2 regions of the Mesorhizobium sp. Cs1299R1N1 genome follow, and region 2 is predicted to be linked to the other one. Evidence: predicted binding sites of a transcription regulator. Region 2 holds the regulator's gene; the other holds the start of a gene.

Region 1 (15,655 bases), on a different contig from region 2:
AAATGTCCTTGCGTCCGCCATCTCATCTTGCCGGCGCGTCGGCCGCCGACGCGGCCTTCGACGCCCTTGGCCATGAAATCCTCGCCGAGAAGGCGGCGGCACTCGGTCGCGCGGGACGGCGCGTGGAAGAAACCTTGGCCCGGCTGCGTGACAATGGCGACGACAAGTTGCGCCCCCGTCTGCTCAAGGAGGCCGCCGCCGCGGTGCATGGCTATTTCATCCAGCGCGAATTGTGCGGCTTTCGCAAGCATGACGCCGTAATCCGCGAATACAACATCCCGAAAGCCGTGCTGGTCAGGCTTGGCGCCATGTAGAGTTGGAGCTTGCCGCGCTGATTTCCCTGTGGAAGCGCGCCAGGCGGGCGGCAAGCGCTTCGGGATTTTCATCGGCAACGAAGTGTCCGCTGCCGGCTATGATGTCGCCCTCGACATTTGAGAGCCCGGCTGCGCGCAGGCCATCGACATAGTCGCCGATGGCGCCGGACTCGGCCGCACCCCTCAGATACAGCACCGGAACCGCAATCGGTTTCGCGGGCCGCGCGGCATTGACCTTGGCATCCTCGGGAAAGGCACGATACCAGTCGAACCCCGCCTGGAGGCTTTCCGGCCGTGAATAGGCCTTGGCGTAGATTTCCCTGGCGTCGTCAGGGATCGAGGCTCGATCCTTCGAAAGCACATTGAAGAAGAAGTCGAAATAAGCGCTCTGATGGCCGCTGACCAGCGTTTCCGGCAACGCCGGGACGGCATGGAACGCGAAGTGCCAGATCCGCGGATCGCGAATGACCTTCTCCCACGGCGCGATGCCTGGAATGACGACATCCATGATCGCCGCGCCGGAAAGGATGTCCGGATGGTCTCTCAACAAGGCAAACACGATCTGGCCGCCGACATCATGGCCGGCGGCCACAGCTGGCGTAGTCCGCAAGTCTCTGCGACGCCTCTCATCAGTCTCGCCAGGGTTCTCTTGTCGCCAGCCCCGGGCAGGCCTTGCGAGCCGCCGATGCAGGGCAGGTCAGGGGCGACGACCCGGTAGTCGGCCGCCAACCGGCCGATCACCCGCTCGAAGGCGTAGGAGCTTTGCGGCCATCCGTGCAACAGGAGGAAAGCCGGCGCTCCTGCAGGGCCTGCCTCGCGCAGGGCAATGCTCAGCCCTTCGATTTCGATGGTCGAGGTTTGCATGTCCTGGCCCTGGCGGCTTTGCGTTTGGCTCCCATGCCGTAGATCTAGGCGCCGACCGGGAAGCCGCCAGGGTTATGCAGGAATTACTCCAGCCATTCGGTTATGAAGCTGCCGTTCTCGTGGATGTCGGTCGTTTCCAGCGGACCCGGGCCGAGATTGGTGAATTTGTGCGGCGTGTGCGGCGGCACGATGACGATCTGACCGGCGGTGGCCTCGATTTCCTGGTCGCCGACCGTGAACAAGGCGGTACCCTGGCGGATGATGAAGATCTCCGCATAGGGATGAGCGTGCAGCCGCGGGCCGCCGCCGACGTCGGGCAGGTAGTTGAAGATCAGGCAGGAGTTCGAGCCGTAGGCGCCGCATTGCAGTTCGCCCTTCCAGTGGTTGGAACGAACAGCCCATTCCTCGCGATCGATGACATGCGCCATGCGGCCAAGGATAGATCACGCCGATGCTCCGTGTCGAGGCGAAGCCAGGCATCGGATTTGCGGTTGTTTCCCGGCTGTTTAGCCGCCTTTCGCCGCGCCTGGCCGTCCCGCCCGGCGACAGGGTATTTTGTCCCCGCGACAATCTGCCCTTGTGCCTTCACCCGTCTGGACAAAAACGGGCTTCACGCATAAACCGAAGTCCAAATGCCGGAGGAATTCGCTAGCCTGTTCGCCATGCGCTGTCGGGTTGGCGTGATTGAGCGGGGACAAGGCTCGGCCACCGGCGCGGAAGAGGCGAAAGGATCAGGCACCCGTGAGCGCAACCGACATCCACGATCCCAACCGTCGAGATTTTCTCTACGTCGCTACCGGCATGGCCGCCGTGGTCGGTGCCGGTGCCGTCGCCTGGCCGTTCATCGACCAGATGCGCCCCGACGCCTCGACCCTGGCGCTCGCTTCGGTCGAGGTCGATGTCTCTTCGCTGACGCCTGGCAGCTCGCTGATCGTCAAGTGGCGCGGCAAGCCGGTCGTGGTGCGCAACCGCACCGAGAAGGAAATGAAGGACGGCGAGGCCGTCAGCCTCTCCGATCTCAAGGATCCGATCGCGCGCAACGCCAATTTGCCATCCGATGCGCCGGCGACCGACGCCAACCGCACCACGCCCGGCAAGGAAGCCTGGATGGTGATGGTCCAGGTCTGCACCCATCTGGGCTGCATTCCGCTCGGCCAGGAAGGCGATTTCGGCGGCTGGTTCTGCCCGTGCCATGGCTCGCAATACGACACTGCCGGCCGCATCCGCAAAGGCCCGGCGCCGGAGAACATGGCGATTCCGGTATTCAAGTTCGTTTCCGACACCAAACTCCTTATCGGTTGAGGCAGGGGATATTTCGATGAGCGAGGGACACTCGACCTATACGCCGAAGACCGGTATCGAACGCTGGTTCGACGCCCGCATGCCGCTGCCCAGGATGGTCTATGACAGCTTCATCGCCTATCCGGTGCCGCGCAACCTGAACTATATGTGGACCTTCGGCGGCATCCTGGCGATCATGCTGGTGGCGCAGATCCTGACCGGCATCGTGCTGGCCATGCACTATACGGCCGACACCAATCTCGCCTTCAGTTCGGTCGAGAAGATCATGCGCGACGTGAATTCGGGATGGCTGTTGCGCTATATGCATGCCAACGGCGCCTCGTTCTTCTTCATCGCCGTCTACCTGCACATCTTCCGCGGTCTTTATTACGGCTCCTACAAGGCGCCGCGCGAGCTTCTGTGGATCCTCGGCTGCATCATCTACCTTCTGATGATGGCGACCGGCTTCATGGGCTATGTGCTGCCATGGGGGCAGATGAGCTTCTGGGGCGCCACCGTCATCACCGGCTTCTTCAGCGCCATTCCGCTGGTCGGCGACTGGATCCAGCAGCTGCTGCTCGGCGGCTTCGCCGTCGACAATCCGACGCTGAACCGCTTCTTCGCGCTGCATTACCTGCTGCCGTTCATGATCGCCGGCGTCGTGGTGCTGCACGTCTGGGCGCTGCACGTCGTCGGCCAGTCGAACCCGACCGGCATCGAGGTCAAATCGAAGACCGACACCGTCGCCTTCACCCCCTACGCGACCATCAAGGACGCGTTCGGCATGATCGTGTTCCTGTTCGTCTTCGCCTATTTCGTCTTCTACCTGCCGAACTACCTCGGCCATCCGGACAACTACACGGTCGCCAACCCGCTGAAGACTCCGGCCCATATCGTCCCGGAATGGTACTTCCTGCCGTTCTACGCGATCCTGCGCGCCATCACCTTCAATGTCGGGCCGATCAATTCCAAGCTCGGCGGCGTGCTGTGCATGTTCGGCGCCATCGTCATGCTGTTCCTGGTGCCGTGGCTCGACACGTCCAAGGTGCGCTCGGCGGTCTACAGGCCCTGGTACAAGCTGTTCTTCTGGCTGTTCGTGGCCGATGCCATCCTGCTGGGCTGGCTGGGCTCGCAGCCGGCGGAAGGCAGCTATGTGTTCATGGCGCAGATGGCGACGCTGTTCTACTTCGCCTTCTTCCTCATCATCCTGCCGGTTCTTGGTCTGATCGAGACACCGCGCAGGCTGCCGAACTCGATCACCGAGGCGGTGCTGGAGAAGAACAAGGGTGGCAGCGGACATCCGGTGGGCGCCACCGCAGCACCTGAGACCAAGGGCTGAGCGGTAGAGAATCTAAGGGGATTTGGCATGAAGAAGATTCTCACCTCGCTGGCGCTGATCGGCCTTGTGGCCGCCGGCACCGGAGTAGCAGGCACTTGGGCGTTCGCGGCCGAAGAGGCCCACAACGCGGCGGCACCGACGCATTTCCCGATCAACGAGCCGAAGGAAATGAGCTGGAGCTTCACCGGCCCATTAGGCACCTATGACAAGGCGCAGCTGCAGCGCGGCCTGAAGGTCTACAAGGAAGTCTGCTCGGCCTGCCATTCGATGAACCTGGTGGCGTTCCGCACGCTGTCGGACCTCGGCTATAGCGACGCACAGATCAAGACGCTGTCAGCCGAATACACCATCCACGACGGCCCCAACGATGCCGGCGACATGTTCGACCGTCCCGGCAAGCCGTCCGATCATTTCCCGGCGCCGTTCGCCAATGAGGAAGCCGCCGCTGCCTCCAATGGCGGCGCGCCGCCGCCGGATATGTCGCTGCTGGCCAAGGCGCGCGGCGTCGAGCGCGGCTTTCCCCAGTTCGTCTTCGATATCTTCACCCAGTATGACGCGGGCGGCCCCGACTATATCCATTCGCTGCTGACCGGCTACGACCAGACGCCGCCGGCCGGAATGGTCATCCCGGAAGGCACGCACTACAACCCGTATTTCATGTCCGCCGTGTCGCTGAAGATGCCCAAGCCGCTCTCCGACGGCCAGGTGACCTATGACGACGGGTCGCCGCAGACCATCGACCAGTATTCCCGCGACGTGGCTGCCTTCCTGACATGGGCGGCCGAGCCGCACATGGAAGACCGCAAGAAGATGGGCTTCCGCGTGCTGGTGTTCCTGCTTCTGTTCGGCGCCCTGGTCTACATGACCAAGCGCAAGGTGTGGGAAGCCGTCGCGCATTGAGCGATGCCGCAATCTGAAATTCAAGAAAAGGGCGCCGCGAGGCGCCCTTTTCTGCTTTTGAGGTGGATTGCGCCGCCACGTCTCGGCGGTGTCACATAGCCGTCACCACACATCGCGATCCTGCGGCGCTCTCATCAAAGGATCACGCCCATGAAAAGATACGCATCGCTAGCGGCAGGCCTGCTGCTGCTCGTCGTTGGTTCCACGGCCCGCGCCGAAGACGCAAAGCCCTTCATCACCAACAAGGACGTCGACCTGGCGATGATCCTGCCGCCGCCGCCAGCAAATGATTCGGCCGAGACCAAGGCCGAGCTTGGCGAGGTGCTGACCATGCAAGTCACGCGCACACCCGAAATGGAAGCCCGCGCCATCGCCGATGCCGAGGAAAACGTCTGGCGTTTCGCCGACGTCATGGGACCGAATTTCAACAAGGACAAGCTGCCGAAATTCAGCGCCTTCTTCGATCGCGTGGTGGAGACCGAAGGCGCCGTCGTCGATCCGGCGAAGGACGTCTGGAAGCGCCCGCGTCCGCACCAGCTCAGCGACCTCGTGAAGCCGGTGGTGAAGCTGTCGAGCTCCGGTTCCTGGCCGTCGGGCCATGCGACCGTCGGCACGATGATGGGCATCATCCTGTCTGACATGGTTCCGGAAAGGCGTGCCCAGATCATGGCGCGCGCGGCCGAGTTCGCCCATAACCGCATCGTCGGCGGCATCCACTATCCGTCCGACGTCGAGATGGGCAAGATTTCCGGCAGCGTCATCGCCGCGGTCCTGCTCAACCGCGATGACTTCAAGGCCGAGTACGAAGTGGCCAGGGCGGAGCTTCGTTCCGATCTCGGCATGTAAGCTTTCGCCAGCGGTCGATTTCGATGGAAAGGGGCTCCAGGCGCCCCTTTTTATGCCTGCTGCCCCGCCAACGCACAGCTTGCATTTAGGCCGTTGGCACGGCGACACCGGATTGATATTCGAATGCATGAGCGGCTGCGAGGGGCCGTCCTGATATGGCGTTTGGATTCGATGATGCGGCTGCAGGACTGTCACAACTTTTCCGATTTCCGTCGCATGGCGCAGCGGCGGCTCCCGGGGCCGATCTTCAATTACATCGATGGCGCGGCCGACGATGAGGTCACCTATCGCCGCAACACCCAAAGCTTCGAGACCTGCGACCTCGTTCCCAACGTCCTGCGCGGGGTGAGCGAGATCGACATGTCGGTGACTGTCATGGGCCAGAAACTGGCGATGCCCTTCTACTGTTCGCCGACCGCCCTGCAGCGGCTGTTCCACCATCACGGCGAACGCGCGGTCGCCAGGGCTTCCGCCAAGTACGGCACAATGTTCGGCGTTTCATCGCTCGGCACCGTCAGCATCGAGGAAACGCGCAAGATCGGCAGCGGTCCGCAGATCTACCAGTTCTATTTCCACAAGGATCGCGGCCTCAACCGGGCGATGATACAGCGGGCGAAGGCTGTCGGCGTCGAGGTCATGATGCTGACCGTCGACAGCATCACCGGGGGAAATCGCGAGCGCGACAAGCGTACCGGCTTTGCCATTCCCTTCAAGCTCAATCTTGCCGGAATGGCGCAGTTCGCGTTGAAGCCTGCCTGGGCAATCAACTATTTCACTCATGAGGGCTTCAAGCTGCCGCAGCTCGACGAGCATGTCGACATGGGCGGCGGCACGATGTCGATCAGCCGCTACTTCACCGAGATGCTCGACCCTTCGATGACTTGGGATGATGTCGCCGAGATGGTCGACCTGTGGTCAGGGCCGTTCTGCCTCAAGGGCGTCATGTCGGTGGAGGATGCCAAACGCGCCGTCGAGATCGGCTGCAGCGGCATCGTGCTGTCAAACCATGGCGGCCGTCAGCTGGACGGCTCCCGGTCGGCGTTCGACCAACTTGCCGAGATCGTGGACGCCGTCGGCGACCAGATCGACATCATCATGGACGGTGGCGTGCAGCGCGGCACGCATGTGCTAAAGGCGCTGTCGCTCGGCGCCAAGGCGGTCGGCATCGGCCGATACTACCTGTTCCCGCTGGCGGCGGCCGGCCAGCCGGGCGTCGAACGGGCGCTGGAACAGATGCGGGTCGAGATCGAGCGTGGCATGAAGCTGATGGGCTGCAGTTCGATCGGACAATTATCGCGCGAGAACCTGCGCTTCCGGTGATCAGCCGGCAAGCGGCTGGGAATGACAGGCAGCGCGTGGCCGAAAATCCTTACGCCAGTCGGAGCAATCCTTTGCCGGATGCGCTTGTCTCGACCGTCACATCGCGCTAGCCGTTGTCGGTCGCGCCGGGTTACGATCGGCCCCCGCGCCGTTTCGCTTCTGTCAGCTGGATCATCCGGAGCTGCTTCATGAAATCCTCGCTCGAAGACACGCTGCTGGCGTCGATCCGCACCATCCCGGACTATCCGAGGCCCGGCATCCTGTTTCGCGACATCACCACGCTGCTCGGCAACGCACGCGCTTTCCGCCGCGCCATCGACGAGTTGGTGCATCCCTATGCCGGGCAGAAGATCGACAAGATCGCCGGCATCGAAGCGCGCGGCTTTATCCTGGGCGGCGCCGTCGCTCACCAGCTCTCGGCCGGCTTCGTACCGATCCGCAAGAAGGGCAAGCTGCCTTATGAGACCGTGCGCGTCGCCTACAGCCTGGAATACGGGCTGGACGAGATGGAAATGCACAAGGACGGCGTCGCGCCCGGCGAGAAGGTGATCCTGGTCGACGATCTGATCGCCACCGGCGGCACGGCGGAAGCGGCGGTCAGGCTGCTGCGCCAGATCGGGGCGGATATTCTCGCCGCCTGCTTTGTCATCGACCTGCCGGATCTGGGCGGGCGCGCGAAGCTCGAAGCGCTCGGCGTGCCGGTGCGGACGCTGATCGGCTTCGAGGGGCATTGAGCATTTCTTCCTTCTCCCCCTGTGGGAGAAGGTGGCCTCGCGAAGCGAGGTCGGATGAGGGGTGTTCCAGGGAACGCCAAGGCCCCACTCCGCTGGAACACCCCTCATCCGTCTTGCCGCTGCGCGGCAATCCACCTTCTCCCACATGGGGAGAAGGAAGAAGCGCCTGCGCTACCCAACCCTCACCAGCACCGCACTTTCGAATTCCAGCACCTTGCCGCCGGTCGAATCGGAGGCCTCGCAGAGCAGCGCCAGCAACCGCCAGCCGGGGCGGGACGCGATGGGGCGGTGGGAAAGCGCCGTGCGGGTGAAGGTGATGGTTTGCCCGGCGTAGACGGGCTTCAGCCATTTCAGGTTCTTGAATCCGGGCGAGGGGCCGAATTCGGGCACCGGGCCGTCCCAGCCTTCGGCGTCCAGGCGGGTCTCCAGGTTCAGCTTCATCCAGATGGCCGCGGTGTGCCAGCCGGAAGCGCAGAGCCCGCCGAGCACGCTCTTCCTCGCCGCCTCCTCGTCGATATGAAAAATCTGCGGGTCGTATTTGCGGGCGAACGCCTTGATCGCCTCAGGTTCGAAAGTGTGCGAACCGAGTGTGACGGTCGTGCCGATGCGGAAGAATTCATCCAGCGTCATGACGCATTCCCCGCGGCATCGCGCGTCAGGAACATGACGGAGTTCTCCAGCTCGAAGACGCTTTCGCCGCGCTGGTTGACGAGTTCGCTGCGCATGGTCACGAAGCCGAGTTGCGGCTTCGACTTCGACAGGCGCCTGGCCAGAACCACGAGGTTGCCCCGCAGCGTATCGCCGGCGAGCACCGGCTTCTTCCATTTGACCTGATCGACGCCGGGCGCGCCCTGACAGGTGGAGTCCAGCAGGAAGGCATCGCACAGCATGCGCATGAACATGGCGCAGGTGTGCCAACCCGAAGCCGAGAGGCCACCGAGGATGCTGGCCTTGCCGGCCTCCTCGTCGAGATGCATCGGCTGGGCGTCGAATTCGCTGGCGAACTCGACGATCTCGGCCGCGCTCACCTGTTTGGTGCCGAGGTCGAACTTGGCCCCTTCGACGAAGTCCTCATACGCCCATGTCTTTCCGGTCATGGTCTGCAAATCCGGTTGTAGAATGCGCGATCCCTTTGGATCGGAAAACTCGGATGCAGGCCGCGGGCGGTTTGGTCAAGCCCTTTCTGCTGAGCCAGCCGGCGCGATCGGGCCCGCTAGATATCGGCCAGCGCGACCTCCAGGTCTGCGTATGCTCCAACGAGGCAATCCGCACCATGTCGCGATAGGGCAACGCCATGACTTCCGGTGCAATGATTGCCGGCGGTAAATCCGATGACGCGCATACCCGCTGCCTTGCCCGCCAAGACGCCGTTCACACTATCCTCGATCACGACGCATTCATCTGGATGAACACCCATCGTATCTGCCGCGTGCAAAAACAGGTCTGGTTCCGGCTTTCCGTTGGCGACCATGTCTGACGAAAAGATATAAGGATCGAAAAGGTCGATAAGGCCAGTAACTTCGAGTTTCCAATGCAACCTGGCGAGTGGTGTGCTCGATGCCACACATCGCGACGCGGAGAGCCGGTTGATTACATTCTGTGCGCCCGGCAAGGCCGCCAAATATTTCTGCAAGCGTTGGCTAGTGTAGTCAGCCAACTGCTCAAAAAAGCGCGGAGAGAGTGGCTTAGCTCGCTCCTGGCCAATTGCTTCGAGCTTTGCCTGCCACGTAGTGGGAGATAATCCCATAAAGGTCTGTTTATAAACGTCCGATTCGAAAATGAGCCCTGCCGATGCCAGATACTCAAGTTCGGCTGCTTGATATATCTCCTCGCTGTTCACCAGCACGCCGTCACAATCGAATATTACCAATTTCACAGACGACACTTTGGACAAAACCCTGCATTCGCATTTCTAAGTGGTGGAGTGTCGTCTCGGCTCACGTGTTGAACTTGAACATCATGACGTCGCCGTCCTGGACGACGTATTCCTTGCCTTCGTCGCGTGCCTTGCCGGCTTCCTTGGCCGCCACTTCGCCGCCCAGCGTGACGAAGTCGTTGTAGGCGATGGTCTGGGCGCGGATGAAGCCGCGTTCGAAGTCGGTGTGGATGACGCCGGCGGCCTGTGGGGCCTTGTCGCCCTTGTGGATGGTCCAGGCGCGCGTTTCCTTCGGACCGGCGGTGAAATAGGTGATCAGATGCAACAGGTCGTAGCCGGCGCGGATGACCTTGTTCAGGCCAGGCTCGTCGAGCCCAAGCGAGGACAGGAACTCCATCTCTTCCTCGTCCGAGAGCTGGGCGACTTCGGCCTCGATCGCGGCCGAGATCACCACGGTGCCGGCGCCCTGCGCGGTGGCCATCTTCTCCACGGCCCTGGTGTGCTCGTTGCCGGTCGCGGCATCGACCTCGGCGACGTTGCAGACATAGAGCACGGGATGCGAGGTCAAGAGGTTCAGGCCCTGCAGGATGCGCAGGTCCTCCGCCGAAATCCCCTTGAGCAGTATGCGGGTCGGCTTGCCGGCCTGCAGCAGCTCGAGTGCCGCCTCCATCATCGGCAATATGGTCGTCGCTTCCTTGTCCTTGCTGCCCGCGCGCTTGCGGATCTGGACGATGCGGCGCTCGATGCTGTCGAGGTCGGCGAGCATCAGCTCGGTCTCGACCGTCTCGGCGTCGGCGACAGGGTCGATGCGGCCCTCGACATGGGTGATGTCGTCATCCTCGAAGCAGCGCAGCACATGCACGATGGCATCGACCTCGCGGATGTTGGCGAGGAACTGGTTGCCCAGCCCTTCGCCCTTGGAGGCGCCGCGCACCAGGCCGGCAATGTCGACGAAGGAGATGCGCGTCGGGATGACCTCCTTCGATTTGGCGACCTCGGCGATCTTCTGCAGGCGCGGATCAGGCACCGCCACCTCGCCGGTGTTCGGTTCTATGGTGCAGAAGGGATAGTTGGCGGCCTGCGCGGCGGCCGTCCTCGTCAGCGCGTTGAAGAGCGTCGACTTGCCGACATTGGGCAAGCCAACGATGCCGCATTTGAAACCCATTTTGTCCGGTCCTATCGGGAAAAAGCGAAATTTGATGAGGGCTATGGGCGATAGGGGTTAGGAACGTCAAGCCCTGTAAGGCCACATGCGCCTGCGCTTCAGTCCTTGTTGCCGAAGAGTTTCTTCAGCATGGCGGCCATCGGGCCGGTCTCGGGCAGTTTGGCGGGCGCCTGCTGGGGGCGGGCCTGGCGGACATGGCTTTGCTGTTTCGGGCTTTGCTGTTTCGGGCTCGGCTGCTTCTGCGCCGGCTTTTCCGGTTCGACGCCCGCCTTACCCTGGACGGCAAGGGCGGCCTTGTTCATGAAGCCGGACTCGTCGCCCTTGACGATCATCGCCGCATTGTCGGCGATCGCGTCGAGCAGCGGGTCGAGCCAGTCGCGGTCGGCCTTGGCGAAGTCGCCGAGCACATGATGCTGGACCATTTCCTTGACGCCCGGATGGCCGACGCCGATGCGCACGCGCCGATAGGCGTTGCCGAGATGGCCGTCGATCGAGCGGATGCCGTTGTGGCCGCCGGCGCCGCCGCCGGTCTTGATACGCAGCTTGCCTTCGGCAAGATCGATCTCGTCATAGAAGACGGTGAGGGCGGAAAGGTCGAGCTTGTAGAAGCGCAGCGCTTCGCCGACGGACTGGCCGGACAGGTTCATGAAGGTCTGCGGCTTGATCAGGATGATCTTTTCGCCGCCGAGCGTGCCTTCGGAAATCAGGCCCTGGAACTTCTTCGACCAGGGCGAAAAGGAATGGCGGCGGGCGATAGCGTCCGCCGCCATGAAGCCGACATTGTGCCGGTTTTCAGCGTATTTCGCGCCCGGATTGCCGAGGCCTGCAAAGACAAGCATCGTCGCCTCCGGGCGTGAAAAGAGTTACTTCTCTTCGGCGGCGGGAGCCGCTTCGGGAGCCGCAACCTCGACCGTCTCTTCCGTCTCCGGCTTCATCGCCGACGAACCGGCAACGGTCGCGATGGTGAAGTCGCGGTCGGAGATGACCGGCTTGACGCCGGCCGGCAGCTTGACTGCCGAGATGTGGATCGAATCGCCGATGTCGGCACCGGTGAGATCGACGGTGATGAATTCCGGGATCGCATTGGCCGGGCAGTGGAACTCGACTTCGTGACGCACGATGTTGAGCACGCCGCCGCGCTTGATGCCGGGCGACTTGTCTTCATTGATGAAGTGCACGGGAACGTCGACGTTGACTTCGGTGTCCTTGCCGATGCGCAGGAAGTCGACATGGACAGGGAAATCCTTGACCGGGTCGAGCTGGAAGTCCTTCGGCAGGACCTGGATCTTCTTGCCGTCGACATCGATCGTGGCGACCGTGGTCAGGAACCCGCCGCCATGGATCTTGTAGTAGATGTCCTTGTAGGTGAGCGCGATCGCCAGGGGAGGCTGTCTGTCACCATAGATTACTGCAGGCACTTTACCGTTGCGGCGAACTGCACGGGCGGACCCCTTACCGACCTGTTCGCGCGCTTCGGCCTTGAGCTCGTAAGTATCGTGGCTCATGGCTTTTCCTTTCGCGTGTTATGGAGCGCCTACGGTTGGCGATGTGCCAGGCCGTAAACGTCGAAAGCCGCCAGACCTCGATGCCCGAATGCCGGAAACCGCAGCGAGCGGATCTTTGTTCGGGATCACAAGGGGAAGGCAGCCTTCCGCCGCGTTGCCTCCAAGGGTGTCTACGCGGGTGGCGGCTCTATAGCGGAAGGCGGGCAGGCGTGCAAGCGAAGGTGGGAAGGCCGTCGTTAACGGTCGCCGCTCAAGGCATCGCGCAGTGCCTGGACCTGCCGGTTCAGGGCGTCGAGCTCGGCCGGCGTCATGCCCGAGCGCTCAACCAGGGTCTCGTTCAGGCAATTGCACTGGACGAGCAGCTTGCGGCCGGCTGATGTCAGGTCGACCTGTACCTGGCGCTCGTCGGTCTGGCTGCGCTGGCGGGTCACCAGGCCGGATTGTTCCATGCGCTTGACCAGCGGCGTGACCGTGCTCGATTCCAGAGCGAGCCTGTGCGCGATCGTGCCGACCGACATGCCGTCGGCCTCGCCCAGCGCGTTGAGCACGAGATATTGCGGATAGGTGATGCCCATCTCGTCCAGCATCGGCTTGTAGGTGCGATTGATCGCCATGCTGGTGGCGTAGAGCGTGAAGCACAGCTGATTGTCCAACGGGAGAGGCACGACGCATTCCTTTGCCGATTAAACGCCTAAAATATGTACTACGAAAAATGATATCGCGATACATATTTTTTGTAGACACGGGGGTCGAGCTGCGCTAGCGATATCTATATCGCGATATTGTTTATCGCGATAGTAATCAAAAACGGAGATTGAGATGACCTCGCAGACCAAATCAGGCTCAGGCAGCGGCACGATCACCACCAAGGACGGCACGCAGATCTATTACAAGGACTGGGGAACCGGCCAGCCCATCGTCTTCCATCACGGCTGGCCGTTGAGCAGCGACGACTGGGACGCCCAGATGCTGTTCTTCCTGTCACAAGGCTACCGCGTCATAGCCCATGACCGCCGCGGCCATGGCCGGTCGACGCAGACGGATATCGGCAACGAGATGGACACCTATGCCGCCGATGTGGCTGAACTTGTCGCGCATCTCGACCTCAGGGATGCCATCCATGTCGGCCATTCGACCGGCGGCGGTGAGGTGGCGCGCTATGTCGCCCGGTATGGTGCGGGCGGCCGTGTCGCCAAGGCAGCGTTGCTCGGCGCGGTGCCGCCGATCATGCTCAAGACCCCAGCCAATCCCGGCGGCCTGCCCATCGAGGTCTTCGACGGCTTCCGTTCCGGCGTCGCCACCAACCGCGCGCAGCTTTACGTGGATGTTCCCGCCGGCCCGTTCTACGGCTTCAATCGCCCGGATGCGCAGGTTTCGCAGGGTGTGATCGACAACTGGTACCGCCAGGGCATGATGGGCGGCACCAAGGCGCACTATGACTGCATCAAGGCCTTCTCGGAGACCGACTTCACCGAAGACCTGAAGAAGATCGACGTGCCGGTGCTGGTCATGCATGGCGACGACGACCAGATCGTTCCCATTGCCGATTCGGCGCTGTTGGCCATCAAGCTGCTCAAGAAGGGCGAGCTCAAGGTCTACAAGGGCTTTCCGCACGGCATGGCCACGACCCACGCCGAAATCATCAACGCCGACCTGCTGGCCTTCTTCAAGGCCTGAATCCTTTCCGCCTGAATGGCAAAGGCACCCGCCATATGGCGGGTGCCTTTGCCTGGATACAGCTCGGATGATCTATGCGGCTGCCTGCGCCTTGCGGGCTTCCTTCATGTTGGGCAGGAACACCGTCAGCAGTCCCAGGAACGGCAGATAGGAGCAGATCTGGAAGACGAAATCGATGCCCTTCATGTCGGCGACGACGCCAAGCACGGCGGCCGCGATGCCGCCGACGCCGAAGGCGAAGCCGAAGAAGATGCCGGCGATCATGCCGACGCGGCCCGGCACCAGTTCCTGCGCGAAGACGACGATGTTGGAGAAAGCCGACGACAGGATGAGGCCGATCAGCACGGTCAGCACCATCGTCCATTCCATGTTGGCGTAGGGGAGCGCCAGCGTGAAGGGCAGGACGCCGACGATCGAGAACCAGATCATCGCCTTTTGTCCATAGCGGTCGCCGAACGGACCGCCAAGCAGGATGCCCAGCGCCGACGAGCCGAGGAAGAGGAACAGCATGACCTGCGACATCTGCACCGAAACGCCGAACTTGTGGATGGAATAGAAGGTGTAGTAGCTGGCCAGGCTGGCGATGTAGGCGTTCTTGGTCAGCACCAGCAAGGTCAGCACCGCCAAGGCCCACATCACCTTGCGGCGCGGGAAGGGCGAGACGAATCTTGCCGTCTTGCGATTGCCTTGCGCGGCGCGCAGGCGGCTGTACCAGCCGCCGACCTGCCACAGGATAACGATGCCGATTAGCGAGCCGACGGCGAACCAGGCGATGCTGGTCTGGCCGAAGGGCACGACGATGAAGGCGGCCAGCAATGGGCCCATGGACTGGCCGAAATTGCCGCCGACCTGGAACAGCGACTGCGCCAGGCCAAACCGGCCGCCGGATGCGAAACGGGCGATGCGCGAGGACTCCGGATGGAAGATCGCCGAGCCGATGCCGATCAGCGAGGCGCCGATCAGGAGGAGGTAGTAGTGCCCGGCATAGGCCAGCACGACCAGGCCGATCAGCGAAGACGCCATGCCCCAGGGCAGCGAATAAGGCATCGGCCGCTTGTCGGTAACCGCGCCGATGATCGGCTGCAGCAGGGATGCCGTCACCTGGAAGGTGAAGGTCAACAGGCCGATCTGCCAGAAGTCGAGGCCGTAATTGTCTTTCAGAAGCGGATAGATGGCCGATAGCAGCGACTGCATGATGTCGTTGATGGAGTGGCAGAGGCTCACCGCCAGGATGACGGTGAAGGCCGTCGCCTGGGCTGAAGCGTGACTGGCGGTCGCAGGCGGCGCGACGCTGGTGGCTGTCGTATCGGTCAAGATAGGCTCCGTAGTCTTTTTGGCGGTTTTTCCCGCAGGCGGTGTGGCGGGCGCTTCCCGCAGGCAGCCTTATAGTCCGGTTGCCAAGCGACTTCTTTCGTGGTTTGGTCCAATAGTTTCGCAAGTGGGCCATACCGAATGCCAAAAACCAGGGAGATTTTCGGCGCCGGCCACGCCGATCTCGAGCAATTGCACGGGCTGCGCTGGCAGTGGCTCGAGCAGGCGGTCGGGCCGGCGGTGGTGTTGCCGACCGAATATCCGGACGGCTACCACGTGCCGCACCACCACCACAGCCGCAGCCAGTTGTTGCATGCGCTGGTCGGCGTCGTGCTGGTGACGACGCGGCATGGCCGGTGGATGGTGCCGCCGGACCATGCGATGTGGATCCCGGCCGGCATCGAACATTCCGTCGAGATGCTGGGCGATGTCTCGATGCGCTCGGTCTATGTCATGCCGCAGGCGATTCCGGGCCTGCCGGAGGGCATGCGCGTCGTCGGCATCACCGACCTGATGCACAGTC
Region 2 (15,655 bases):
GACACGCTGATCGTCAACAAGGCCTATCGCGACCTCTCCAGGATTCCGGATGGGGCCGTGACGGTTGGAGCGCCGTTCAGCCTTTTGATGGAACTCAACCGCCGCAACGGCATCTATGGCGACATCGACGAAGAGCAATGGCAGCGCTACCTCGCCACTCGCATCGAGGAGATCAGGGGCGGTACCGTCGCACCTCGGGAGTTTGTCCACACCGACGGGCGGACCATGATGTTCTCGGTCACGGCTCTGTCGGGAGGCAAGCGGCTGCTGACCTACTATGAGGTCACCGAGGTCAAGCGTCGTGACGCGGAGATCGAGAATGCCAACGCCAAGATCGCCGAGACATTCGCCAATCTCCGCACCATGGTCGATCAGATGCCGATCGGTGTCCTCGTCCTCGATGCCGACATGCGTGCCGAGGTCATCAACCGCGCCTTTTACGATTTCTGGCAGATCGACGCCCGGCGCGCCGAGATCGGCTGCAGCTTCCGCGATCTGATGGACGCGAGCCGCGACATAGACCCCTATGGTTCGGACGACGCGACATGGCAGCGGCATGTCGCCGAACGCGAGGCTGAAATCAGAGCCGGCACAGCCGGATCGCGGCAGTTCCCGCGCAATGACGGCCGGACGCTGATCTCGTCGATGGCGGCGCTGGCCGGCGGCAAGCGGTTCATTTCCTACGTCGATATCACCGACATGAAGGACCGCGAGGCTGAACTTGCCGAAGCACTGGAGAAGGCGCGGCTGGCGGAGGCCGTGATCAACGGCGTCAAGGATCCGATCTTCGTCAAGGACGACAATCTGCGCTTCGTCTTCGTCAACGAGGCCTTCGCGGCGCTGTTCAAGCAGGCGCCGCAAGCCATGCTTGGCAGGCCGGGAGGCGATTTCCTCGGGCCGGCCGACGTCGCGCTGTTCGAAAGCAGCGAACGTGAGGTGCTGGCTGGCGGGCGGCAATATGAAGTGGAAGAAAGCTTCGAGGCCGACGGCGCCAGCCGTTCGCGCATCGTCAGGAAGAACCGCGTCCGCATGGCAAGCGGTCGCGACTATGTCGCCGGCTTTCTCTTCGATATCTCCGACATGAAGCGGCGCGAGACCGAAGCCGAAGATGCGCGCAAGCATCTCGCCAGCGTGCTGGAATCGCTGCCGGCAGGCGTTATCATCTACGACCGGGACGACAAGTTCGTCTTCGCCAACCACAGGCTGCAGGATTCGCTGCCGGCGCTGAAGCCGTTCTGGCAGCCCGGCCGCACGTTCCGCGAAGCGCTGGAGTTCGGCCATTCGGTCGGCTATTTCCGGTCGAGCGGCGATCCTGGGATCGACAGCCTCTACGAAGTCGATTCCGAACGCTGGCTTGATGGCATCCTGGCGCGTTACCGCCTGCCGAATTCCTCCTATGAGCGCCTCAATGGGGATGGACGCTGGTACCAGGTCTACGACATGCGCACCGGAGACGGCACCTTCATCGGCGTGCGCGTCGACATCACCGACCTGAAGAGCCGCGAGGCCGCGCTTCATCACTCGATGCGCCAGATCGATCTCTTCCGGCATGTCATGGACGAGTTGCCGGTAGCCGCCTTCATCAAGGCGCAGGACCTGAGCATCGAATTCGTCAACAAGGCCTGGTGCGCGCTGACCGGTCTCGCCAAGGACGATGTCATCGGCCGGACCGACCGCCAGCTGTTCAGCGGCGAGGAAGCAGAGGGCTTCAGCCAGGACGACACCGATGTCGTGACGAACGGCAATGTGCGTGAGGTCGAGGAGCCCGTCACCCATCGTGACGGAACGGTGCGGCAGTTGGTGACGCGCAAGAGCCGCCTGGTGGCCACGGACGGATCGGTGCATCTGGTCGGCTCCAGCACCGACATCACCTACGTCAAGGCACGCGAGCAAGCTCTGGAAGAGAGCATGCGCGAGAACGAGGTGTTCCGCAGCCTGATCGACAATGTACCGGTGTCGATCTACGCCAAGCGCTCCGATCTCAGGCAGTTCTATGTCAACAAGGGCTGGTGCGACCTCACCGGCTTCAGCAAGCAGGAGGCGATCGGCAACACCGACGTCGAGATCTTCGGGCCTGATGGCGAGGCCTTCGTGGCCAGCGATCTCGCCGTGCTGCGTACCGGCGAGACCCAGGAGATCGAGGAGACGGTGCGCCTTCCCGACGGCAGCGTCAGGCATCAGTTCGCCCGCAAGGGCGCAATGATCGCCTCCGACGGTTCACTCTATTTGATCGGTTCGACGACCGACATCACGGAACTGAAGCAGCGCGAGGCGGAGCTCAGCGAAGCGCGTCAGCGCGCCGTGCTCGCCGACCGCGCCAAGTCGGAATTCCTCGCCAATATGAGCCACGAGATCCGCACGCCGATGAATGGCGTGCTGGGCATGGCTGAACTGCTGGCCAAATCCAATCTCGACCCGAAGCAGAAGACATTCACCGACATCATCGTCAAATCGGGCAATGCGCTGTTGACCATCATCAACGACATCCTGGATTTCTCCAAGATCGATGCCGGCCAGCTGGTGCTCGACCCGGCGCCCTTCAATCTCGCCGAGGCGATCGAGGACGTGGCGACGCTGGTGTCTACGCGGGCCAAGGAAAAGGACCTCGAGCTCATCGTGCGCATCGAGCCGCGGCTCGAGAGCCTGTTCATCGGCGATGTCGGCCGCATCCGGCAAATCGTCACCAACCTGCTCGGCAATGCGGTGAAGTTCACCGAAGAAGGCCATGTGCTGGTCGATGTGACCGGCGAACGGGTTCCGACGGGAACCAGGCTGACGATTTCGGTCACCGACACCGGCATCGGCATCCCCGAGGAAAAACTGAAACTGGTGTTCGAGAAATTCAGCCAGGTCGACACGTCGTCGACAAGGCGCCACGAGGGCACCGGGCTTGGCCTTGCCATCACCTCGCGGCTGGTCGACCTGATGGGTGGCGACATTGGCGTCGAGAGCGCCGAAGGCAAGGGGTCGACCTTCTGGTTCACGGTGACGCTGCCGGGGGCCGGGCAGCAGAACGGGCAGCGCATCACGCCGGTGGACGTGACGGGCGCGCGCGTGCTGATCGTCGACGACAATGCCGTCAACCGCGCCATCCTGACCGAGCAGATGACCTCGTGGACGTTCGATTCCTGCGCGGCCGAAAGCGGCGCGGAAGGTCTCAAGGTGCTGATCGCCGCGGCAGCCTATGGCGTGGCGGTGGATTGTGTCGTGCTCGACTATCAGATGCCTGAGATGAGCGGCGCCGAAATGGCGCGCATCGTGCGCAACACCGAGGGCCTCGCGGACACGCCGATCATCATGCTGACCTCGGTCGACCAGTCGCTTGCCAACACCAGCTACCGCGATCTCGGCATCGACGCGCAGTTGATCAAGCCAGCACGCTCCTCGGTACTCCTGGAGACCCTGGTCGCGACCATCCAGCGCCATCGCCACGCCACCAACGACCAGGCCGTTCAGCCGCCAGCGGGCGAGGCGCTCGAGATTACCCCGCGGTCGCCCCTGGCGCCTTCCGAGCAGCGCGCGCAGCTGCAGCCGCCGCCGGTTCGTCCCAGGCTGCCTGCCACCGGGGGCGGGCACAGGCTGGATATCCTCGTGGCCGAGGACAATGAGGTGAACCAGATGGTCTTCACCCAGATCCTCGGCGAGACCGGCTACGGTTTCGAGATCGTCGGCAATGGCCGCAAGGCACTCGACGCCTTCGGCACGCTCAATCCGTGCATGATCCTGATGGATGTCTCGATGCCGGAGATGAGCGGTCTCGAAGCGACGGCCGCGATCCGCCTGCTGGAGCAGGAAACCGGTACGCATGTGCCGATCGTCGGCGTCACCGCGCATGCGCTCAAGGGGGACCGCGAACGCTGCCTGGAGGCGGGCATGGACGACTATCTGCCCAAGCCGATCAGCCCCAAGGCCCTGCTCGAGAAGGTCGAGCGTTGGGTCGGCGCCGGCCGTCAGGTCCATCGCAACGCGGGATAGCGCCCGCCCGCGTCGCCTGGATTTAGGATCCAGTGAGGCAAATCGAGGGAATCAGCACGGGATTTGCCGCTACCTCCGCGTGCAGTGACTATGGTGCGATCGCGCCATATCAAAGATGGTGTCCAGCCGGAACAATAGCAAAATCGAATTCCGCTCTTCTCAGTTACGGGCGGGAGCAGCGACCGCCTGCAAGAAACAGTGTCACTCTACCCCAACGGACCTGTTTTTGGCGATGGCCCGGCCATGACACGCTCTGGCTGCGAGCAACGCGCTCCCGTCCGGATTTTCTTCACTTGGGAAAGCCCCCGTCGAATTCCGGGTGCTTTCACCCGTCGAACGGCTCAAGCCCCTGATTCCGGCGGTAAACTCGGACCGCGCCGCGAAGCGCCCGACACCGGTGCTTTTCCCGGTGCCGGCGACGCGTTACCGGGCTGACATGAAACTGTCATGCGACTGTTATAATCCAAGGCTATTGGCCTCAGCGGGCGCCGGAAAGAAGTGGCGCCGAGAGACCATCTTCCGAACAGGAGCAGGCCACATGAGACATTTCATCCGCTCGGCGGCCGTTGCGATTGCAATGGCTGCGGCGTCCACCCTCACCCTTTCCGCAGCAATGGCAGCTGATCTTTCCGGCGCCGGCTCGACCTTCATCTATCCGGTGTTCGCCAAATGGGCCGACACCTACAAGAAGGACACCGGCATCGGCCTCAACTACCAGTCGATCGGCTCCGGCGGCGGCATCAAGCAGGTCATCGCCAAGACCGTGACCTTCGGCGCCACCGACAAGCCGATGTCCGACGCAGACCTCGAAAAGAACGGCCTCGTGCAGTTCCCGATGGTGATGGGCGGCATCGTGCCGATCGTCAACCTCACGGGCATCAAGCCGGGCGAACTGGTCCTCGACGGCAAGACGCTGGCCCAGATCTATCTCGGCGCCATCACCACCTGGGACGACGCCGCGATCAAGGCGCTGAACCCCTCGCTCACCCTGCCGTCGACCGCGATCGCGGTCGTGCATCGCTCGGACGGTTCGGGCACGACCTTCAACTTCACCGACTACCTGGTGAAACTGTCGCCCGACTGGAAGGACAAGGTTGGTTCGGACACGGCCGTCGAATGGCCGACCGGCGTCGGCGCCAAGGGCAGCGAAGGCGTTGCCAACACCGTCAAGCAGACCGACGGCGGCATCGGCTACGTCGAATATGCCTATGCCAAGCAGAACAAGCTGTCCTACTCCAAGATGGTGAATGCAGCCGGCAAGGTTGTCGAGCCGTCGCTCGAATCCTTCGGCGCCGCCGCTTCGAATGCCGACTTCAAGGGCGCGAAGAACTTCAACGTCATCATCACCAACGAGCCCGGCGACGCCACCTGGCCGATCGCCGCCTCGACCTGGGTGCTGATCCACAAGGCTCCGGACGATGCCGCTGCCACCGGCGAAGCGCTGAAGTTCTTTGCCTGGGCCTATAAGGACGGCAAGGAAACCGCCAAGGCGCTCGACTACGTGTCGATCCCCGACAGCGTCGTCGACCTGATCAAGGCTTCGTGGAAGGCCGACATCCAGGCCGGTGGCAAGCCGGTCTTCGCTGGCGAGTAACATCACCCTAAGGAGCGCCGCTTCACGCGGCGCTCCTTTTTCTCAACACAAAGAGCCGAGCTTGACATGAGTGCTGTCCAGGAAGCCTTGCCAGCCATTAAGGGCTCGCGCGACGTCATCGTCAGACGCTTCGCGTTAACAGATTCGATCTTCCATGGGCTGACCCGCGCCGCCGCCATTCTCGTGCTGGTGCTGCTTGGCGGCGTCGCCATCTCGTTGTTTGCCGGTTCCTGGCAGGCACTGTCGACCTTCGGCTTCTCGTTTCTGACCAGCGAGAGCTGGAACCCGGTGACGGAGAAATTCGGCGCCCTGGCGCCTATCTATGGCACCATTGTCACATCGGCCATCGCCATCCTGATCGCCGTGCCGCTCGGCATCGGCATTGCCATTTTTCTCACCGAGCTTTGCCCGCGCCCGCTTCGGCGCCCAATCGGCATGGCGGTGGAACTGCTGGCCGGCATTCCTTCGATCATCTACGGCATCTGGGGCCTGTTCGTCCTGGCGCCGTTCCTGCAGACGACTGTGCAACCCTTCATCATCAGTGTTTTCCATGGCATTCCCGGCCTTGGCAGCCTGTTTGCCGGTCCGCCCTACGGCATCGGCCTGCTGACCTCGTCGCTGATCCTCGCCATCATGGTGCTGCCCTTCATCACCTCGATCACCAAGGACGTGTTCGACACGGTGCCGCCGGTGCTGAAGGAGTCCGCCTACGGCATTGGCTGCACGACCTGGGAAGTGACACGTCGCGTCGTCATCCCTTACACCCGCATCGGCATCATGGGCGGCGTCATGCTTGGCCTTGGCCGCGCGCTCGGCGAAACCATGGCGGTGACCTTCGTGATCGGTAATGCGCACCGCATCTCGACCTCGCTGTTCGCGCCGGCAACGACAATCTCCGCGACCATCGCCAATGAATTCACCGAAGCCGTCGGCGACCTCTACACGTCCTCGCTGGTGGCGCTCGGCTTGATCCTGTTCGTCATCACCTTCCTCATCCTTGCCATCGCACGTTACATGCTGATGCGCATCGACGCCCGCACCGGAGCCTGACCGATGTCGACAGCCTCGTCGCTTCACAGCCGCCGCAAGACCAGAAACTCGGTGATGATGACGCTGTGCGTCGCCGCCGCGGGCATCGGGCTTGCCTGGCTGGCACTGATCCTCGGCGCTCTGGTCTACAAAGGCGCAGCCGGGCTCTCCCTTGATGTGTTCACGCAGATGACGCCGCCCCCCGGCGATGCCGGCGGCCTGCTGAACGCTATCTATGGCAGCGTGGTGATGACCGTCATCGCCGTTATCGTCGGCACGCCAATCGGTGTTCTGGCCGGCACCTATATGGCCGAATATGGCCGCTTCTCGAAACTCACCACCGTGGTGCGCTTCATCAACGACATCCTGCTGTCGGCGCCGTCGATCATCATCGGCCTGTTCGTCTACGAATTGATGGTGCGGCCGATGGGGCATTTCTCGGCGATCGCCGGCGCCGTCGCGCTGGCCATCCTGGTCATCCCCGTGGTCGTGCGCACTACCGAGGACATGCTCAACCTGGTGCCGAACGCCTTGCGCGAAGCCGGAACCGCGATCGGCGCGCCGCGCTGGGTGGTCATCAAATCAGTGGCTTACCGTGCAGCACTTTCCGGCATCGTCACCGGCATATTGCTGTCGATCGCCCGTATCTCCGGCGAGACGGCGCCGCTGCTCTTCACCGCGCTCAACAACCAGTTCTGGTCGAGCAATCTCAACGCGCCGATGGCCAGCCTGCCGGTCACCATCTTCCAGTTCGCTCTCAGCCCCTATGAGGAATGGCAGCAGCTGGCCTGGACCGGCGCACTCATAATCACATTGACGGTTCTCGCGCTCAGCATCTTTGCGCGCAGCCTGACCGGACGCAGAGAGGACAAATGAGCCAGATGTTGTCTCCAGACATGACGATTGCCGCCGAGGCAGCCGCCAAGGCGAAGATCGAGGTCAAGAACCTCAATTTCTACTACGGCCAGTCGAAGGCGCTGAAGGACATCACGTTGTCGCTGCCCGAGCGCAGCGTGACGGCCTTCATCGGTCCGTCGGGTTGCGGAAAGTCGACGCTGCTGCGCGTCTTCAACCGCATCTACGAACTCTACCCCAAGCAGACCGCCGAGGGCCAGGTGCTGCTCGACGGCCAGAACGTTCTCGATCGTTCGCAGGATCTCAACCTGCTGCGGACCAAGATCGGCATGGTGTTCCAGAAGCCGACGCCGTTCCCGATGTCGATCTATGAGAACATCGCTTTCGGCGTCAGGCTCTATGAGAAGATCAGCAAGGCCGAGATGGACGGCCGTGTCGAGCAGGCGCTGAAGCGCGCCGCATTGTGGACCGAGGTCAAGGACAAGCTGAACGCCAGCGGTCTCAGCCTGTCGGGCGGCCAGCAGCAGCGTCTTTGCATCGCCCGCACCGTGGCGGTGAAGCCGGAGGTCATCCTGCTCGACGAGCCGGCCTCGGCGCTCGATCCGCTGTCGACCGCCAAGATCGAGGAACTGATCGACGAGTTGCAGGCCGACTACACGATCGTCATCGTCACCCACAATATGCAGCAGGCGGCGCGCGTGTCACGCCAGACGGCTTTCATGTATCTGGGCGAACTGGTCGAATTCGACAAGACCGAGAAGATCTTCACGTCGCCTCGCGAGAAGCGCACGCAGGACTACATCACCGGCCGCTTCGGCTGATATCACGCATACGAGGACCAGGATCATGGCCGAACATACAGTCGCAGCCTTCGACGAGGATCTCGGACAGATCAGCAGGCTGATCAGCGACATGGGCGATCTCGCCGGCACGATGGTCGGCGGCGCCACCAAGGCGCTGCTGAATTCCGATAACGCGCTGGCACAGCGGGTCGTCTCCGACGACGCCATCATGGACGCGCGCCAGCGCGAACTCGACGACCGCGCCATCACCCTGATCGCCAAGCGCCAGCCGATGGCCGACGATCTGCGTCATGTCGTCGGCTCGATCCGGATGGCAGGCGATCTCGAGCGCATCGGCGACCTTGCCAAGAACATTGCCAAGCGCGTCGGCTCCGTCGGCCTCTCCGCCACGCCGCGCGACCTGTCGCATTCGATCGACTCCATGGCGCAGCTGGTGCTGATCCAGGTGCAGGGCGTGGTCGAGGAATACGCGGCCGGCGATGCCGCCGCGCTCGCCAAGCTCAGGAATGACGACGAACGCATCGATGTCAAATACACATCGGTGTTCCGCGAACTCCTGACCTACATGATGGAGGATCCGCGCAACATCACGGCTTGCACGCATCTTTTGTTCTGCGCCAAGAATCTCGAACGCATCGGCGACCACGTGACCAACATTGCCGAGAATGCATATTATGTGCTGACCGGCACGCAACTGCCCGCCAACCGTCCGAAGCAGGACGAGACGGCGATGTCGGTGCCAGCGGCTTGACGGCAGGGATGATCAATCGATGATCGCGCCACGCATCATGGTGGTGGAGGACGAGGAGCCGCTCGGCGTGCTCCTCCGCTACAATCTGGAATCGGAAGGCTACCAGGTCGAGGTGGTGACACGCGGCGACGAAGCCGAGATCCGCCTCCAGGAGAACGTGCCCGACCTCCTGGTGCTCGACTGGATGGTGCCGGCGGTTTCCGGCATCGAACTCTGTCGGCGCCTGCGAATGCGGCCCGAGACCGAGAGGCTGCCGATCATCATGCTGACGGCGCGCGGCGAGGAGAGCGACCGCGTGCGCGGCCTCTCGACCGGCGCCGACGACTATCTGGTCAAGCCATTCTCGACGCCGGAATTCATGGCCCGGGTCAAGGCGCTGCTGCGCCGCGCCAAGCCGGAAGTGCTGTCCAGCGTGCTCAAGGTCGGCGACATCGTGCTCGACCGGGAATCGCACCGGGTCTATCGCAAGAAGAGCGAGATCCGGCTCGGACCGACCGAGTTCCGCCTGCTCGAATTCATGATGCGTCATCCCGGCCGCGTGTTCTCGCGCAGCCAGCTGCTCGACAACGTCTGGGGCGAGACGATCTATATCGATGAACGCACCGTGGACGTGCATGTCGGCCGGCTGCGCAAGGCGGTCAACAACGGCCGCATGCCGGACGTGATCCGCACCATTCGCGGCGCGGGCTACGCGATCAGGGAAGACTGAAATCAGGCTACATTCTTGCCCGGAACGCCGGGCCTCGCCAGCACGCCCGGCGCGAAAATCTCCTGGTCCACGAAGGTCAATGCGCGCATGGCGCAACCTTCGCGGATGAGCGGCAGCTCGTTCGGCTCGGTGTCGAAGGAAATCGATTCCGAATGCTGGCCGCCGGCGGTCTGGGCGATGGCCTCGCGCAAGGCCGGCTCGATCAGGTCGAAGGCGGCGGCGCTGACGCCGACCATGGCGACGGGTGCGGGATCGATCAGCGCGAACAGGCTGCCCAGCCCATAGCCCAGCGCCTCGCCGGCCTTGCGATAGGCTTCGCGCTCCGGTCCGTCTTTCTCCCTTGCCGTCGCGGCGAGTGCCCGCATCTGCGCATCGCTGACATCCGCGACCGGTTCGGCGTCCTCGCCAAGCTGCCTGGCGTTGCGCCAGATGGCGTAGTTGCCGGCATAGGCCTCGACGCAGCCGCGCCGCCCGCAGCGGCAGAGTGCGCCTCCCGGGCGATGGATCATGTGGCCGAACTCGCCTCCCGATGAATGCGTCCCGGTGAACAACTCGCCCTTCAGCACCAGGCCCATGCCGATGCCGTGCGAGAGCAGGATGGCGATGAAGTCGTCGCGGTAGCGTTCGGGGTCGCGCCAGCGCAGCGCCACCGCCATCATGTTGCAGTCGTTCTCCATGGTGGCGGGGATGCCGAACTCGGCTTCAAGTATGTCGGCGAAGGGAATGTCCGTCTGCGGCGTGATCGGCGACCACAGCATCGCACGCGCCTCGGTGTCGGTGATGCCCTGGATCGCCAGTGCGATGCGGGCAATACTACGGACGTCGAGATCGGGGTCCTCGAGGCGCCGCCGCACTATTGCCGTGCATTCGCCGATCAGCGCCTCGCGCGACATGGTCAGCGTGTCCAGCCGGCGCTGTTCCTCGGCGACCACCTGGCCGGAATAATCGATGACGGCGACGGACAGGAAATTCAGCGACAGCACCACGGTCATCACAGCCGCCGCCTCGGGGTTGAGGCCAAGGCCAACCTGCGGCCGGCCGCGTTTCAGTAAACCGGCCTCGTTCGGCTTGCCTTCGGTCAGGATACCCTCGTCGATCAGGTCGGCTGATATCGCCGATATGGTCGAGTGGCTGAGGCCGGTGGTGGCGGCGATCTCGGTGCGCGAGGGCTGACCACCCTGACGCACGGCTGCAATCACCATGGCGCGGTTGCGCCGGCGCAGATCGTCGTGGCGGATTCCGACCGACATGCTTCCCACATCCTCCCCGTCGCCGCGGTTCTTGACACCCCCCTCGAACATCTCCGGCAACGGATCGAATACTGGCAGAAGCGGCAGGAGCTGTCATTTATTTATTGCGGGACTCGAAAAAAGGTTCCCGGCACCTCAAAATCCATCAGAATCGATGTTGACAGTGTTCCGACGATGGATCAGTGTTTTTTCGAGGCTCGAAAAAATAGGGCCTTTGTGCCGGCCTTCGGGCCAGTTTGGTCGCGCCATACGCGGCGCAGGGAGGATATATCATGAAGAGATTCACAGTCGCCATCCTGGCGGGTGTCGCCATGTCGCTGACGCTGGCGTCGGTGGCGCAGGCGAAGGACAAGGTCATCGGCGTTTCGTGGTCGAATTTCCAGGAAGAGCGCTGGAAGACCGACGAGGCCGCCATGAAGAAGGCGATCGAGGCCGCGGGCGACAAGTACATTTCCGCCGATGCGCAGTCCAATCCCGGCAAGCAGCTGACCGATGTCGAAAGCCTGATTTCGCAGGGCGCCAATTCGCTGATCATCCTGGCGCAGGATGCTTCGGCCATCGGCCCAGCGGTGCAGAAGGCGCTCGACGAGGGCATTCCGGTCGTCGGCTATGACCGCCTGATCGAAAACAAGGACGTCTTCTACCTGACCTTCGACAACAAGGAAGTCGGCCGCATGCAGGCTCGCGAGGTGTTCAAGGTGAAGCCTGAAGGCAATTACGTCTTCATCAAGGGCTCGGGTGCCGACCCGAATGCCGACTTCCTGTTCTCGGGCTCGATGGAAGTGCTGAAGGAAGCCATCGACAGCGGCAAGATCAAGAATGTCGGCGAAGCCTATACGGACGGCTGGCTGCCCGCCAACGCCCAGAAGAACATGGAGCAGTTCCTCACCGCCAACGACAATAAGGTCGACGCCGTGGTCGCGGCCAATGACGGCACCGCCGGCGGCGTCGTCGCGGCGTTGACGGCGCAGGGGCTCGCCGGCACCGTGCCGGTCTCTGGCCAGGACGGCGACCACGCCGCGCTCAACCGCATCGCGCTCGGCACCCAGACCGTGTCGGTGTGGAAGGATGCGCGTGAACTCGGCAAGAACGCCGCCGAGATCGCCTCGCAGCTCGCCGACGGCAAGAAGATGACCGACATCGCCGGCACGAAGGACTTCACGACGCCTGGCGGCAACACCGTCAAGTCGCTGTTCCTGACCCCGGTCGCCATCACCAAGGACAATCTCAACCTCGTCATCGACGCCGGCTGGATCAAGAAGGACGAAGTCTGCGCGGGCGTCGCCGCCGGCAGCGTCGCGGCCTGCAACTGAGTTTGACCGCTTGAAGAAATGAAGGCGCCGCGGCCCCCAAGCCGCGGCGTTTTCTCAAAAAGATTTGTGTTTCCGCATCACGCGGATAGCTTCTAGGCTGGGTTCGGCATCCGCGTCAGACGGCCAGCCGGTTGGAGGAAATCATGACCGACACGACGTCCAACCTGCAGGCCGATACCGCGCGCGCTTCGGAACTCGGCGCGGTCGCCCGGTTCCTGAAAGCGACCGAGATCGACACCCGTATGCTCGGCATGATCGGCGCCCTGCTGCTGATCTGGGTCGCGCTGCATGTGATTTCGAGCTTGCGTCTTGGCGTCAATCCGCTCGATTTCGACAGCCGCACGTTTCTGACGCCGCGCAATCTGTGGAATCTGTCGGTGCAGACGTCAGCGGTCGCAATCATGGCCTGCGGCATGGTGCTGGTCATCGTCATGCGCAACATCGACCTGTCCGTCGGTTCCGCCGAGGGCCTGATCGGCATGGTCATGGGTTTTGCCCAGGTGCACTTCCTGGTCCGGTTCGTGGGGCTTGAACTCGGCAATCCATGGATCTGGGTGCTGGCACTGGTCATCGGCCTGGCGCTCGGCCTTTTGATCGGCGCCTTCCAGGGCTTCGTCATCGCCTATCTCGAAGTGCCGGCTTTCATCGTCACGCTGGGCGGCCTGCTGGTCTGGCGCGGTGCCGCCTGGTGGGTCACCAGCGGCCAGACGGTGGCACCGCTCGACGCCACCTTCCAGCTGATGGGCGGCGGACCGGCCGGATCGATCGGCGCGACCTGGAGCTGGGTCGTAGGAATCGTCGCCTGCCTGGCCGTCGTGTTTGCGCTGTTCAACGGGCGGGTGCAACGAAAGCGGTTCCGCTTCCCGCTGCGGCCGATCTGGGCCGAGACGCTGCTCGGCGTCGTCACCTGTGCCATCATCATGGGCGCGGTGTGGCTGGCCAACTCCTATCCGTGGCCGATCGGCATCGTGAACCGGTACGCGGCCGCCAACAACATCACCGTGCCGGAGGGCGGGTTATTCATCGCCCACGGCATCGCCATACCGGTACTGATGGCCGTCGCCGTCGGTCTGGTCATGACCTTCATCACAAAACGCACCCGTTTCGGCCGTTATGTCTTTGCCATCGGCGGCAATCCGGAAGCGGCCAACCTCGCCGGCATCAACACGCGCTGGATCACCATGAAGGTGTTCATGATCATGGGCGTGCTGGCCACGATCGCCGCCGCCATTTCGTCGGCCCGGCAGAACTCGGCCACCAATGTGCTTGGAACATTGGATGAGCTGCTCGTCATTGCCGCGGCCGTCATCGGCGGCACGTCGCTTGCCGGCGGCTCGGGAACGATCATCGGCGCCATGCTCGGCGCGTTGCTGATGCAGTCGCTGCAGTCGGGCATGGTGCTGCTCGGCGTCGATTCGCCGCTGCAGAGCATCGTCGTCGGCGCCGTGCTGGTCATCGCGGTGTGGCTCGACACCGTTTACCGCAAGCGCGTTTAGGGAGGCATCGCCGTGATTGACAAGACTGCTCCTGCAGCCACCCTGCTGGTCGACATGCGTAATATCTCGATCGCATTCGGCGGCATCCGTGCCGTCGACGATGCCTCGATCGATCTTTTCCCCGGCGAGGTCGTGGCGCTGCTCGGCCACAACGGCGCCGGCAAGTCGACGCTGATCAAGATCCTGTCCGGGGCCTACAAGCGCGACTCCGGCCAGATATTCGTCAATGGCGAGGAGGCAGCGATCTCCAACCCGCGCGACGCCAAGAAATACGGCATCGAGACGATCTACCAGACGCTGGCGCTGGCAGACAATGTCGATGCCGCCGCCAATCTGTTCCTCGGCCGCGAACTGATGACTGCCTGGGGCACGCTCGACGACGTCGCCATGGAGGCCGAGGCGCGCAAGGTAATGGGGCGGCTCAATCCTCGCTTCCAGCGTTTCAAGGAACCGGTGATCAAACTGTCGGGCGGACAGCGCCAGTCAGTGGCGATCGCACGCGCCATCCTGTTCAACGCCCGCATCCTGATCATGGACGAGCCGACGGCGGCACTCGGCCCCCAGGAAACGGCACAGGTCGGCGAACTGGTCAGGCAGCTCAAGTCCGACGGCATCGGCATCTTCCTGATCAGCCACGACATCCACGACGTGTTCGAGCTTGCCGACCGGGTCTGCGTGATGAAGAACGGTCAGGTCGTCGGCACGGCACGCACCACGGATGTCACCCAGGACGAGGTGCTGGGCATGATCATCCTGGGTAAATGTCCTCCAGGTGCCATACCGGGGCCGGGTGCGCTGAAGATCGCCGCCTGAGGCCGGCGAGGCTGCTCGGGCACGCCCCTTGCCGTTCACATGATATGCCAGTGATCACGATGGCTTGGCCTGACCATTGTGTTGGCCCGGCGACTTGCCCATAAAGGTCCTGTTTGATCGTGGACCGCATCATCAGTTGAAGAAGCTTTTTCCAATCGTCGCCTTCATTGCCGTCGCATTGATCAGCATGACCATGGCGGGATTCGCTTATTTCGCGACGCAGGAAGCCGCCCGCATCAAGTTCGAAGGGGCGGCCGATGACGCCCTCAATCGGATCGAGAGCCGCATCGACCTGCATCTGTCGCTGCTGCGCTCGACGCAGGCCCTGTTCGACGCGCGCAACGGCGATATTTCCCAGAACGAGTTCAAGGCCTTCTTCAAGGCGCTGGATGTCGACAGCAATTTCGGCGGCCTACGCGGCATCGGCTTCCTGCGGCTGGTCAAGACGGGCGACGAGGCAACGGTCGAACGCGACATCCTCCACGATTTCGGCGCCAGCCATCCGGTCTATCCGGATACGACGCAGCCCTGGCGGACGCCGATTGCGCTTTTCGAGCCGCTGGATGCGTCCAACCAGGCCAGCATCGGCTACGACATGTTCAGCGAGCCGGTGCGGCGCGCGGCGATCGAAAAGGCGATGGCCGACGACCAGCAGCATGCAAGCGGGCTGGTGCAGCTCGGCCAGGACACTGGTGCCGCGCAGACCTTCACCGGCTTCCTGGTCTTCGTGCGGCTCAACGTCGAAACGGCGCCGGAGGTCATCAACGCATCGCGCTCCTCGACCGCCGGCTTTCTCTATGCCGCCTTCCGCGCCCGGGACCTGTTCCAGATCGCGCTGAGCCGCGCGCCGCTGCTGCCGGTCAATACAGAGATCTATGACGGGGCGGCAAACAGCGACAATCTGTTGTTCCGCTCGGAGACGCCACCGGCTTCATCTCTGGGAGACCGGCTGCTGGTCACCCGCAAGATGACCGTGGCGGGGCGCCCTTGGACCGTTCTATTCAGGCCGACCAGTGCCTTCTCGCAACCCTCGTCGCGCGCCATCCCTGTCATGCTGGGACTGTTCG

Evidence for each region. The regulator PhoB, encoded in region 2, activates phosphate uptake and scavenging genes when phosphate is short. The targets are predictions, from matches to a motif close to TGTCATNNANCTGTCAT.
Region 1: O7A70_RS07080 (acid phosphatase) is a predicted target of PhoB. The motif match lies at 4,788-4,804, and genes of this name have one in related genera.

What each region holds. Positions count from the first base shown of each region.
Region 1 covers NZ_JAPYKR010000003.1:52,132-67,786, forward strand. The annotation lists gene O7A70_RS07040 (GNAT family N-acetyltransferase) at 1-1, shown strand, start outside; gene O7A70_RS07045 (DUF6665 family protein) at 3-314, shown strand; gene O7A70_RS07050 (alpha/beta fold hydrolase) at 295-906, opposite strand; gene O7A70_RS07055 (alpha/beta fold hydrolase) at 858-1,178, opposite strand; gene O7A70_RS07060 (cupin domain-containing protein) at 1,262-1,606, opposite strand; gene petA (ubiquinol-cytochrome c reductase iron-sulfur subunit) at 1,920-2,480, shown strand; gene O7A70_RS07070 (cytochrome b) at 2,497-3,798, shown strand; gene O7A70_RS07075 (cytochrome c1) at 3,826-4,698, shown strand; gene O7A70_RS07080 (acid phosphatase) at 4,849-5,544, shown strand; gene O7A70_RS07085 (alpha-hydroxy acid oxidase) at 5,719-6,864, shown strand; gene O7A70_RS07090 (adenine phosphoribosyltransferase) at 7,053-7,598, shown strand; gene O7A70_RS07095 (MaoC family dehydratase) at 7,770-8,228, opposite strand; gene O7A70_RS07100 (MaoC family dehydratase) at 8,225-8,695, opposite strand; gene O7A70_RS07105 (HAD family hydrolase) at 8,812-9,483, opposite strand; gene ychF (redox-regulated ATPase YchF) at 9,536-10,639, opposite strand; gene pth (aminoacyl-tRNA hydrolase) at 10,738-11,478, opposite strand; gene O7A70_RS07120 (50S ribosomal protein L25/general stress protein Ctc) at 11,503-12,144, opposite strand; gene O7A70_RS07125 (MarR family winged helix-turn-helix transcriptional regulator) at 12,381-12,809, opposite strand; gene O7A70_RS07130 (alpha/beta fold hydrolase) at 12,964-13,821, shown strand; gene O7A70_RS07135 (MFS transporter) at 13,894-15,135, opposite strand; gene O7A70_RS07140 (AraC family transcriptional regulator) at 15,274-15,655, shown strand, end outside.
Region 2 covers NZ_JAPYKR010000014.1:99,763-115,417, forward strand. The annotation lists gene O7A70_RS27025 (PAS domain-containing protein) at 1-3,975, shown strand, start outside; gene pstS (phosphate ABC transporter substrate-binding protein PstS) at 4,514-5,569, shown strand; gene pstC (phosphate ABC transporter permease subunit PstC) at 5,636-6,619, shown strand; gene pstA (phosphate ABC transporter permease PstA) at 6,623-7,474, shown strand; gene pstB (phosphate ABC transporter ATP-binding protein PstB) at 7,471-8,274, shown strand; gene phoU (phosphate signaling complex protein PhoU) at 8,300-9,007, shown strand; gene phoB (phosphate regulon transcriptional regulator PhoB) at 9,027-9,716, shown strand; gene O7A70_RS27060 (ROK family protein) at 9,719-10,966, opposite strand; gene xylF (D-xylose ABC transporter substrate-binding protein) at 11,239-12,279, shown strand; gene O7A70_RS27070 (sugar ABC transporter permease) at 12,423-13,775, shown strand; gene O7A70_RS27075 (ATP-binding cassette domain-containing protein) at 13,830-14,588, shown strand; gene O7A70_RS27080 (CHASE domain-containing protein) at 14,725-15,655, shown strand, end outside.